3 regions of the Kurthia sp. Dielmo genome follow, and region 2 is predicted to be linked to each of the others. Evidence: riboswitches for the same ligand, from Rfam matches in the RefSeq annotation. Region 2 holds a riboswitch; each other region holds the start of a gene.
What was found. A riboswitch is a leader RNA that binds a small molecule or an ion and turns the genes downstream of it on or off. The one in region 2 is predicted to bind thiamine pyrophosphate.
Positions count from the first base shown of each region.

Region 1: it holds a riboswitch for thiamine pyrophosphate, as region 2 does, so the genes downstream of both, thiC (phosphomethylpyrimidine synthase ThiC) here and thiW (energy coupling factor transporter S component ThiW) in region 2, are expected to answer to the same signal.
Region 3: it holds a riboswitch for thiamine pyrophosphate, as region 2 does, so the genes downstream of both, tenA (thiaminase II) here and thiW (energy coupling factor transporter S component ThiW) in region 2, are expected to answer to the same signal.

Region 1 covers NZ_HE578959.1:174,424-176,697, forward strand. Annotated here, with positions in the region: partial or broken gene bluB (5,6-dimethylbenzimidazole synthase) at 90-729, opposite strand; TPP riboswitch at 888-1,002, shown strand; gene thiC (phosphomethylpyrimidine synthase ThiC) at 1,150-2,274, shown strand, end outside.
Region 2 covers NZ_HE578957.1:264,824-267,097, reverse strand. Annotated here, with positions in the region: gene cydC (thiol reductant ABC exporter subunit CydC) at 1-806, shown strand, start outside; TPP riboswitch at 827-935, shown strand; gene thiW (energy coupling factor transporter S component ThiW) at 994-1,473, shown strand; gene KTHG_RS06220 (MFS transporter) at 1,597-2,274, shown strand, end outside.
Region 3 covers NZ_HE578958.1:409,198-411,471, reverse strand. Annotated here, with positions in the region: gene thiM (hydroxyethylthiazole kinase) at 1-319, opposite strand, end outside; gene tenA (thiaminase II) at 306-989, opposite strand; TPP riboswitch at 1,051-1,149, opposite strand; TPP riboswitch at 1,199-1,297, opposite strand; gene KTHG_RS10685 (SH3 domain-containing protein) at 1,371-1,877, opposite strand; gene KTHG_RS10680 (SH3 domain-containing protein) at 1,890-2,274, opposite strand, start outside.

The DNA of each region.
Region 1 (2,274 bases), on a different contig from region 2:
TTACAACATAAAAAAACGGTTCCTAAACGTTGTGCGGAATCGTTTTTTTATTTCGTTTGTTAAACTAAAGAGCACTTTAATAAGATTTTTTAATTTTCCCCCCATTTATTTTGGAAAATAAGGTTGTCTAAAGAACGCCTTTTTTCCCAATCAGCTAATTCTAGAATGGGTTTTTCTGGATAATCATCCGTGTAACCAATAGAAATAAGAGCAATAGGCTCAATATGTGGTGGTATTTCTAAAATGTCTCTAATATCATTCTTTTTATAAAAACTTACCCAGCCCATTGCAAGCCCTTCAGCACTAGCTACTAACCACATATTTTGAATGGCACAAGCAGTTGATAAAGCATCCGTTTCAGGAATTGAATTTCGTCCTAATATGCGAACCTCCTCTTGTTGGATCACAAGTTACACATATAGTTAAAGGAGATTCTTTTAGACCTTCAACTTTTAAACTAAGGAATTTCGTTTCTTTTTCTCCTTCATAATGAATAGCCAATGCTCTTCTTTCCTTATCCGCTGCCCATGCTAACTTTTCTTTAATTTCATTTGAAGAAACTAAAATAAAATTCCATGGTTGCATAAACCCTACTGAGGGTGCATGATGAGCAGCATTTAGTATTTTATGTATTGTATTTTCTGGGATAGGAGTTGACAAAAAACTTCGGATGTCTCTTCTATGATAAATAACTTTATATATTGCTTCTTTTTCTTCCTTAGTAAACATATTTTCCCTCTCTCGTTAAAAATTAAAATGTTATTGTTTATTCATATATTAACAATAAAACCTGTTGCTGTCCGTCTTTTAATTAAATGGTTTTTTATATTTTTTTATTGCTCCTTTTATTTTACTTAAAACTCATGTATACTAAAACCAAATTGAATAGAAATAACTAGGGGAGTCCAATAAGTTGGGCTGAGAGAGAAACACGTTAAAGTTTCTTGACCCTTTGGACCTGATCTAGATCATACTAGCGTGGGGAAGTTAGAAAAAATAATCATGTAATCATGTATTGAATAAACTTCTACATACAAAGCCGGTCCATCCTTTTTGGATTCGGCTTTTTTATTTAATTCATTTCTTTAATTCCTCTTTTATTGTTCTAGATCTCGTCCTTTAATTTTAAAAAGGGGAGAGATTTACTCTATGTCAACAACTTCATTAAACGAAAAAAGCATTTCCATCATGTCTAGTTTTTCAGGTAGTAAAAAAGTTTATGTTGAAGGCTCAAGACCCGATATCAAGGTACCAATGCGTGAAATTGAACTAAGTCCTACAACGGGCGCCTTTGGTGAAGAAGAAAATCCACCAGTTCGTGTCTATGATACAAGCGGACCTTATACGGATACTAATTATTCAGTTGATATTACAAAAGGTCTTCCTCCTCTTCGAAGCACATGGATTCATGAACGAGGAGATGTTGAGGAACATGAAGGAAGAGAAGTTAAGGCTGAAGACAATGGATATAAGGATGAGAATGACCCTCGTGCTAATCATAATATGTTCCCGGGTTTAAAGCGTAAACCCTTACGTGCAAAAAAAGGTGGAAATGTCACACAGCTTCATTATGCAAGGAAGGGCATCATCACTCCTGAGATGGAATTTATCGCATTAAGGGAAAATATGAAACCTGAATTTGTGCGTGAAGAAGTTGCAAGAGGTCGAGCAATTATCCCTTCTAATATCAATCATCCAGAGGCAGAGCCTATGATCATAGGACGTAATTTCCATGTTAAAATCAACGCAAATATTGGGAATTCTGCTGTTTCATCCTCCATCGAAGAAGAGGTCGAAAAAATGACATGGGCCACACGTTGGGGTGCTGATAATATTATGGACCTATCAACAGGTAAAAACATTCATACAACAAGGGAATGGATAATTCGCAATTCTGCTGTTCCTGTAGGAACCGTTCCTATCTACCAAGCACTTGAAAAAGTAAATGGTGTTGCCGAAGAACTCACATGGGAGGTTTACCGTGATACTTTGATTGAGCAAGCCGAGCAAGGCGTGGATTACTTCACCATTCATGCTGGTGTTCTTTTGCGATATGTTCCGTTAACAGCAAAACGTTTAACAGGTATTGTATCCCGGGGTGGATCTATTATGGCACAATGGTGTCTTCACCACCACAAAGAAAGCTTTTTATATACTCATTTTGAAGAAATCTGTGAGATTATGAAAACTTATGATGTTTCATTCTCTTTAGGAGATGGTCTACGTCCTGGTTCAATTGCTGATGCTAATGATGAAGCACAATTTGCAGAATTA
Region 2 (2,274 bases):
ATGACACGTCATTTGCACGTCTTATGGAAGTCGAGGGACGAAGCGAAGACGCACAGCCATGCACTACATTACCTACTGGGCCTTATACTGTTGATATATCAAATGTCGCTTTTCAATATGATAATAGGACCGTACTCCGGGATGTATCAATGACATGGCACCCACGTCAAAAAGTCGCGATTTTAGGGAAAACAGGTACCGGTAAAAGTACGCTTGGTAAGTTATTACTGGGGGCGTATAAGCCGACTGCTGGTACGGTAACGATTAACGGCGTGCATATGCATACGCTACGTCATGACACATCACAGCTTATCGCGGTCTTAGAACAAAAGCCGTATTTATTTGATACGACGATTATGAATAATATTCGACTTGGAAATGTTTCGGCAAGTGATGCGGAGGTTATTGAGGCGGCGAAAAAAGTTCAGTTGCATGAGATGATTGAGACATTACCACATGGCTATGACACGCGTGTCGAAGAACTTGGCACACGCTTTTCTGGTGGGGAACGTCAGCGTATCGCGCTTGCTCGTATTTTATTACAGCAAACGCCCATTGTATTATTAGATGAGCCAACTGTTGGTTTAGACCCCGTAACTGAGCAGGAATTGATTCATACGATATTTGAGGTTCTTAGCAATAAAACAGTCGTATGGATTACGCATCATTTAGCAGCAATGGCTCATATGGATACCATTTATATGCTTGAAAATGGTCGAGTACGTGTAAAAGGTTCACATGAACAGTTGTTAGCAGATGACGCAAGATACCGAAAATTATACGACTTAGACTATCCATTTGACTAATTTTATGATACAGTAGCGGGGACGATTGCTAGGAGTGTCAGTGTGACTGACTGAGAGAGCGCTACAGCCGCTTAATCCTTGAAACCTGATCTAGTTCATACTAGCGGAGGGAAGCAACTTACAAAGATAATAAGGGCCTGGCTCTTTTTCTTTTGGCAATCGCATCAGAAAGAGAGGGGCTTTTTATATGAAAAAAATGACGTTATTAGCGATGTATATCGCGATTTGTGTTATCGGCTCAAGTGTTGTGAGTATCCCGATTGGTGTGGCAAAAGTGGCGCCCATTCAGCATATGATGACCATTATTTGCACGGTAACACTAGGGCCGATTCCGGCAATTATACAGGCTATATTGGCATCACTTATTCGACTGATGATGGGGACGGGGACTTTATTAGCCATTCCAGGAAGCGTTATAGGGGCAGTGCTTGCAGGTATGCTCTATAGGATAACGAAAAGACGCATAGCCGCAATCAGTGGGGAAATAATTGGCACGGGCATCATCGCATCCCTTGTTGCGGTACCTTATAGTATGTTCTTTATGCATGCACCCGCGGTATCTGCGTTATTTTTCATGCCGTCCTTTTTATTGTCGACGGTGACAGGCGCCATGCTAGCGCTCGCGATACTAAAAGCTGTCCCAACACGCTATTTAGCGATTCAGTAGTGTAAAAGCCGACGTATGAACGACGTCGGCTTTTTTTATTGCCAAATACAGGCACAATAGAAGCCAATAGCGATAAGGATGCGGTATACTTTTTAGTAATGACTAATGGAAGAAGGGAATACTGTGCACTCAAAAGCTGTGCGATTTTTACGAACGATGGGCATTTTAGACGGCCTATCGCTATTAATTTTATTAGGTGTCGCGATGCCACTAAAATATGTGTGGGATTTGCCACTAGCGGTAACGATTATGGGCAGTTTGCATGGCGCCATTTTTATGTTGTATCTCGCGTCGATTGCGTGGGCGCAGTTACGTATGCAATGGCCCATTGTTTATTCCATTGTAGCGGTCCTTGTCGCCTTTATCCCATTTGGGAACTTTTTATTCGATCGATACATAAAGCGGGCTGAAGCACGTTATCGACCGCAACCATTTAAACAAATTTGGTTATTGTATGGTGCGATTTTCTTTACGTTTCTCGATTTATTCGCACAGCTTCCCGTCATGAGTACCTTTGCACTATCATTAGGCGCTTCGACGATGATAGCCGGACTTGTCGTTGGGATGTATTCTTTTACGAATATGTTTGGGAATATGGCGTCGGGTATTTTAACTGATCGTGTGGGAGCGAAGCGTATTGCAATAATTGGACTGATGCTTACGGTGCTATCATTATGTGCATATATGGTTATTGATTCACCGACCACCTTGCTCGTACTACGTGCCTGTCATGGCTTTGTGGCAGGGCTTATTACACCGGCCGCCTTTACGCTTGTCGCCAATCAAACAGCCCAGCAAACA
Region 3 (2,274 bases), on a different contig from region 2:
GCGCTAAAAGTTGCTTTACAAACTGTTTGCGAAATGGCGTAGCGCCAACACCTACTGGGTCGAGTACAACTGGAACTTGTTGCGTATTTGCTGCTTTTCCAGCAATCACCATCGCCTCCATCGTGCGCTCATTTAATGTGCCAATATTAAGTAATAATGCATCACTTACACGTACCATATCCGCTACCTCCTCAACGGCATCCGCCATCACAGGAGAAGCACCCATCGCAAGCAACCCATTTGCCGTAAAATTCGCGACGACATAGTTCGTTATACAATGGACAAGCGGTGCTTTTTTTCGAATATTAACGAGTGACATAGCGCATAACCTCCTGCTCCCAGTTTTCAGTCGTCCATGGCATTTCCCAGAACTTCCACTCATAGTAGCAGCTCTTTTTAAAATGCTGCTTAAATAATGAGATTTTATGCGGTTGCTGTTGTGCATAGTGATTCATTAACGCTAATTGTTGCTTAATATTCTCGTTCATATCGTCAGAGCTATAAAGCGCAAGCCACTGTTCATACAGCGCGACGCCTGGCTTCGCATCTTTAAAACGATTGCCAATTTCTAAATAAAGCCATGGACATGGGAACATCGCTGCGAATGCTTCTGCCGCATCTCCGTTATAGGCCGCATTGTACATATGACTCACATAGTTATACGCAGACGGCGCAGGTTCAAACGCTTCAATTTCCGCGTCCGTTACACCTAACTCATGGAACGTTAGACGATGCATCTCAAGTTCTGCAAGTTGAATATTTTGCGCTGCTTGCAAATAATAGAGCGTCTCGTCCGCTTCTGTCGCCTTCGATGCAGCAATGGCCAATACCTTCGTATAGTGTTTTAAATAGAAGGCATCTTGTAGCATATAGTACTTAAATTTCTCCAGTGGTAATGTACCGTCCACAATGCCTTGCACAAACGGATGCTCAAAGCTTGCCTCAAAATAAAGCGCATTTTCTTGTCTTACTTCGTCACAAAATGTCATTAAAAAGTCCTCCTCTTGGATGGACGTAGGCAAAAAAAAGCACGCATCCGAATTAGGAGCGCGCTTTCAAAAAATTGCTCCCTACGTCAGTGTTAACTGTCAGGTTCTAAGGGTCAGGTTTTAACCTTCTCAACACAAATGTGTCCCCCCGCAAATTAAAATAGTGCAATAAAAAAACTCTCCATGACGGAGAGCAAATGTACACAGTAATGATTACGTACATTGCTCCCTACGCCCGTATTAACGGACAGGTTCTAAGGGTCAGGCTTTAACCTTCTCAACACATACGTGTCCCCCTGCAATAATTTTAATTATCCTTAGTATAGCATACATTCCAAAAAACGCCATAAAAAAGCGGGGCATGATACCCCGCAAAGTTGCTTAGTGATAAATATATGTGTAAGCTGAGCTCACATACCCAACTTTTCCTTTATAATAAATTTTGTACCAAAAACCATCACGGAAATCGATCACTTTAAATTCTGCACGAGATGGCATTTTACCAATAATTTTATACCCTGTGCTTGGTCCAGAACGAATATTAAGATTCACACCTTTTGCCGTTGTCACAAAGCCTGTTCCCATATGAATTGGCTCTTTTGCGACATACGCTTTATGCACATAACGTTTTGTACCTTTATATGAAATTTGATACCATGTTGTCGCATAGCTTCGAAGCACTTGAATGGCATCATTTTCATTAAATTGCCCAACAACGCGGTATTTCTTACTTGGTCCTGTACGGATATTTAAATGATCCGTTGTTGAATACATCGTACTAATTGCTTGCGCGTGTTGAACAGTTGAGGGTTGCGCGGCATATGTTAGCCCAAATGCCGACCCTGCTAAACCTGCTGCAATTGTCCACTTTACCCATTTTGATGTCATGATGTCTCACCCCTAATTTTTCGTTACATAGGCGGCTGATACATAACCAATTTCTCCGCGGTGATACACTTGATACCATTTCGATGTTGTTTTTTCTAACACTTGTACGCGGTCTTTATTATATAAGGCACCAATTTGTCGATAGCCAACACCTGGTCCTGTTCGTACAGTCAGTGTATCATCTGCCGGCACACGCACCGTATACCACGGCGGCGCTACCGTATATCCTTTATTCACAAAGCCAAACTGTCCTTTATACCAAACCTGTAGCCAGTTGCCAAATGACTTCGTACTTGTTACATAGAGTGGCTTTGTATGCGCTACCGCACCAATCACTTTATAGCTGACACCTGGCCCTGTTCGCACATTTAGTGTATCTCCAGGTGTATAGACCTTC